2 regions of the Eubacterium sp. SB2 genome follow, and region 2 is predicted to be linked to the other one. Evidence: a T-box and tRNA genes for the amino acid it is inferred to sense, from the RefSeq annotation. Region 2 holds a T-box; the other holds one or more tRNA genes.
What was found. The T-box of region 2 lies ahead of tyrS (tyrosine--tRNA ligase). A T-box ahead of a tRNA ligase gene usually reads a tRNA of that ligase, here a tRNA-Tyr.
Positions count from the first base shown of each region.

Region 1: it encodes a tRNA-Tyr, which carries the amino acid that the T-box ahead of tyrS (tyrosine--tRNA ligase) is inferred to sense. The anticodon was not compared.

Region 1 covers NZ_LN865150.1:2,096-4,563, reverse strand. The annotation lists gene BN1938_RS03360 (aminotransferase class I/II-fold pyridoxal phosphate-dependent enzyme) at 1-542, opposite strand, end outside; tRNA gene BN1938_RS03355 (tRNA-Lys) at 775-847, opposite strand; tRNA gene BN1938_RS03350 (tRNA-Phe) at 881-953, opposite strand; tRNA gene BN1938_RS03345 (tRNA-Met) at 975-1,048, opposite strand; tRNA gene BN1938_RS03340 (tRNA-Thr) at 1,081-1,153, opposite strand; tRNA gene BN1938_RS03335 (tRNA-Tyr) at 1,279-1,360, opposite strand; tRNA gene BN1938_RS03330 (tRNA-Val) at 1,373-1,445, opposite strand; tRNA gene BN1938_RS03325 (tRNA-Asp) at 1,497-1,570, opposite strand; rRNA gene BN1938_RS03320 (23S ribosomal RNA) at 1,638-2,468, opposite strand, start outside.
Region 2 covers NZ_LN865152.1:498,195-500,662, reverse strand. The annotation lists gene BN1938_RS09740 (double-cubane-cluster-containing anaerobic reductase) at 1-352, shown strand, start outside; T-box leader at 572-895, shown strand; gene tyrS (tyrosine--tRNA ligase) at 1,001-2,224, shown strand; gene BN1938_RS09730 (flavin reductase family protein) at 2,275-2,468, shown strand, end outside.

The sequences.
Region 1 (2,468 bases), on a different contig from region 2:
GGAATCCCCTTCCTGTGAACCACAGCCGCAATAGATTTTATATCCGATACAACTCCGTCATATGTTGGAGACGTAATTACCACCGCCTTGATATCCTCATACTTATCCAAGGCATTTTCTACATCCTCTGATTTAACAGGTCCGTTTAATTCCATATCTGCATAAAATTGCGGGTAAATATATACTGGTCTTAGTTCATGCATTAAAACTGCATGGTAAACTGATTTGTGGCAGTTTCTTGCCATTAAGATTCTGTTCCCTTTTGCCGTACACCCCATTACAGCGCTCAAGATCCCTGTTGTACTGCCATTAATCAGGTAATGTGTCTCTAAAGAATGGTACAATGCAGCAGCACGCTCTTCTGCCTCCTTTAGAATACCTCTTGCATGGTGCAGATCATCAAATCCTTCTATCTCTGTAATATCGATTGAATACGGCAGATCACAACCTGTCAGGATTCCTTTCCGCTTGTGCCCCGGCATATGAAATCCATAATAATCAGAACGGCTGTATTCCCGCAATTTTTTATATAAATTGTCCATTCATACTCCTATACTCCGGCTAACGCCGTAAATTCCATTTCTACGTCTAATTTTTCCGTCCAATAACCCTCTTATATGGTACCATAAAATAAGGGATAACCACAATCTTTTTAGCTGTCTTGGGAGAATGAAACCAATGCGCGCCCGCAGATTGTGGATAATTACAATTTGCATAAAAATTAAAATACCGCAAACCCTCTGTATTTTAAGGATTTGCGGCATTTTTTTGTAATGAGCGTGCGGGGATTCGAACCCCGGACAACTTGATTAAAAGTCAAGTGCTCTACCACCTGAGCTACACGCCCCTATTAAGTTGTCTTTCTTTTTGGCAAAGAAAATGCCCAGAGCCGGAATCGAACCAGCGACACGAGGATTTTCAGTCCTCTGCTCTACCAACTGAGCTATCTGGGCATTAGACTTAAAAAGTCTGAGTTGCGGGGGCAGGATTTGAACCTACGACCTTCGGGTTATGAGCCCGACGAGCTTCCAGACTGCTCCACCCCGCGCTATTAAATTTTTCTTATCTCTAATGAGATAAAGCCGATGATCGGACTCGAACCGATAACCTGCTGATTACAAATCAGCTGCTCTGCCAATTGAGCCACATCGGCATAATTACATCCTCTCAGAGCAACTGATTTGTAATCAGAACTCTGCCTGCGATTGACATAGTCAATCTTAATGAATTGAGCCACATCAGCACTCACCTTACGGCTTATGAGAATTACTTCTCAAGTGGATGGAGAAGGATTCGAACCTTCGAAGGCGTCGCCAACAGATTTACAGTCTGCCCCCTTTGGCCACTCGGGAATCCATCCATTCTTGTTAAGTGGGACCTATAGGGCTCGAACCTATGACCCTCTGCTTGTAAGGCAGATGCTCTCCCAGCTGAGCTAAGATCCCACAAAATTAATGCTATTTACCAAATTAAAAGCCTATACGGTAAATAAGCAACGACCCAGAAGAGACTCGAACTCTCGACCTCCGCCGTGACAGGGCGGCGCTCTAACCAACTGAGCCACTGGGCCATATGAAGATATGTATCTTCAAAACTGCATACAAAGAATTAAATACATCCATTTCCTATCACCTTGCTTGGTTATGCCCTCGACCTATTAGTAACAGTCAGCTCCATATGTTGCCATACTTCCACCTCTGTCCTATCTACCTCGTCGTCTTCAAGGGGTCTTACTAACTTGACGTTATGGGATATCTCATCTTGAGGGGGGCTTCACGCTTAGATGCCTTCAGCGTTTATCCCTTCCCGGCTTGGCTACTCTGCTATGCTCTTGGCAGAACAACAGATACACCAGCGGCCAGTCCAACCCGGTCCTCTCGTACTAAGGTCAGCTCCTCTCAAATATCCTACGCCCACGCCGGATAGGGACCGAACTGTCTCACGACGTTCTGAACCCAGCTCGCGTACCGCTTTAATGGGCGAACAGCCCAACCCTTGGGACCTACTTCAGCCCCAGGATGCGATGAGCCGACATCGAGGTGCCAAACCACTCCGTCGATGTGAACTCTTGGGAGTGATAAGCCTGTTATCCCCAGGGTAGCTTTTATCCGTTGAGCGATGGCAATCCCACTTTATACCACCGGATCACTAAGTCCTACTTTCGTACCTGCTCCACCCGTCGGTGTCGCAGTCAAGCCTTCTTATGCCTTTGCACTCTGCGAATGGTTTCCAACCATTCTGAGAAGACCTTTGAGCGCCTCCGATACCCTTTCGGAGGCGACCGCCCCAGTCAAACTCCCCACCTGACATTGTCCCCCAGCCGGATCACGGCTGATGGTTAGAAACCCAATACTGCAAGGGTGGTATCCCAACAGCGGCTCCCTTACAACTGGCGTCATAAGTTCTTAGCCTCCCACCTATCCTGTACATGCAATACCGAATCCCAGTATCAAGCTGGAGTAAAGCTC
Region 2 (2,468 bases):
GGTTTCTTTTGAAAACTGTGCAGGAGCAAAGTCATTTGACCGGCTGGTAGATGAAGAAGCCGAGGATATCTATGAGGCGCTTGCCAGAAGATATCTGGATATCGGATGTTCCGTTATGACTCCGAATCCAAACCGTCTGGAACTTTTGGGACGGCTTATGGAAGAGTTTAAAGTAGACGGCGTGGTTGAAGTGATCCTGCAGGCCTGTCATACATACAGCGTGGAATCCATGGGGATACGCAAATTTGTAAACGGAAAGGGAAAGCCTTATATCAGTGTGGAGACAGATTATTCTATGGCTGACCTTGGACAGCTCAATACAAGGCTGGCGGCATTTATTGAAATGCTTTAAGTGTGTGCCCTTCGGAGGCTGGCAGCGATCCCTTCATTTTGCTGAGTGCATCCAATCGGAAGATAAGGTCGTCAACCAGGGGAGCTTCATGATGAGGACGGCGTATGGATTCGCTTGGCGGTACGAAAAAGAGAAAATGATATCTTATTTCACGCCCTCCAAACTCAAATTTTCGCCTTGACAAATTCAGAAGAATAAGATAAGATTGCAACAGATATGAAAAAAGCGATGAAGAGAACAAGTAATAACTGATTCGGAGAAAACAGAAAGCTGCCGGCTGATGAGAGGCGCGCGACACGATTGGTTATGAATACATCTCGGAGCTTCACACCAAAAGCATTGGAGTTATCCGCTGCATAGCGGGCGGATATGCAAGTAGGCTGTGACGGGGTGGTGCACGTTATTGCACTGAGTAATTATGCACAATATGCAGGTCGGATCAAGCGGACTCTAGGTGTGCAGGATATACTCACTGAGGCAGGGGATGCGAATCGTCTGCGAATAAAGGTGGTACCACGAGTTTTATGAGCCCTCGTCCTTTTGGATGGAGGGCTCTTTTTGCGTGAAATGCGGAGCGCACAAGAATGCATCTGATTCTTCGCCCGCACGCTTATTATAAGAACAGCGAAAGAAAGGATGAATGTAAAAATGACACTGTATGAAGAATTACAGGCCAGAGGGCTGATTGCCCAGGTAACGGATGAAAAACTGATTTCTGAATTAATTAATAATGGGAAGGCTACATTTTATATCGGATTCGATCCCACGGCAGACAGCCTCCATGTAGGACATTTCATGGCGCTCTGCCTGATGAAACGCCTGCAGATGGCGGGAAATAAGCCCATTGCTCTGATCGGGGGCGGTACGGGGATGATCGGTGACCCATCCGGAAGATCCGATATGCGCCAGATGATGACGCCGGAAATAATTCAGCACAATTGTGACTGCTTCAAAAAACAGATGAGTAATTTCATCGATTTTTCTGAAGGAAAAGCAATGATGGTAAATAATGCTGACTGGCTTCTGGACTTGAATTATATCGAAGTTCTGCGGGAAGTCGGGTCTCATTTCAGCGTAAACCGGATGCTTGCTGCGGAGTGCTATAAGCAGAGAATGGAGAAGGGGCTGACCTTCCTGGAATTCAACTATATGATTATGCAGGCATATGATTTTTACGCTTTATACCAGAAATACGGCTGCAATCTGCAGTTTGGCGGGGATGACCAGTGGGGAAATATGCTTGCGGGAACAGAACTCATCCGCAGAAAACTTGGAAAAGATGCAAGCGCCATGACCATTACCCTGCTTTTGAACTCAGAGGGAAAGAAAATGGGGAAAACCCAGTCGGGCGCCGTATGGCTCGATCCAAACAAGACCTCTCCGTTCGAGTTCTACCAGTACTGGAGAAACATTGCGGACGCCGATGTATTGAAGTGCATCCGTATGCTTACGTTTCTGCCTCTGGAACAAATTGACGCAATGGATTCGTGGGAAGGCAGTCAGCTAAACAAAGCAAAAGAAATACTGGCGTACGAACTGACGCAGATGATACACGGCAAAGAGGAGGCGGACAAGGCGCAGGAAAGTGCAAGAGCCCTCTTCAGCCAGGGAAATGCGGCGGAAATGCCGACGGCAGAACTGACGGCAGAGGATCTGACAGAGAATGCTGCCGATATTCTCACCCTGCTTTTGAAGAGCGGCCTTGTTTCCTCCAAATCAGAGGCGAGACGCGCGGTAGAACAGGGCGGGGTCGCTGTGGACGGAGAAAAAGTCACAGACATCCATGCGTCATTTACAGCAGATGCATTGTCCGGAGAAGGTGTAATACTGAAAAAGGGTAAAAAGAACTTCCGTAAAGTGGTATTAAAATAAGCAGAACCCGAGTAAAAATAATATAATACAAATACAGGAGGTAATCGATGATGGGATTTAAAGAAGTATCTGCAGAAGAATTGCAGTTTAATCCATTTACAAAGATTGGGAAAGAGTGGATGCTCGTAACCGCCGGGGATGAAGAGAAACACAACACCATGACTGCCAGCTGGGGCGGTATGGGAATTATGTGGGGAAAAAACGTAGTGAGCGTCTACATCCGCCCGCAGCGTTACACAAAAGA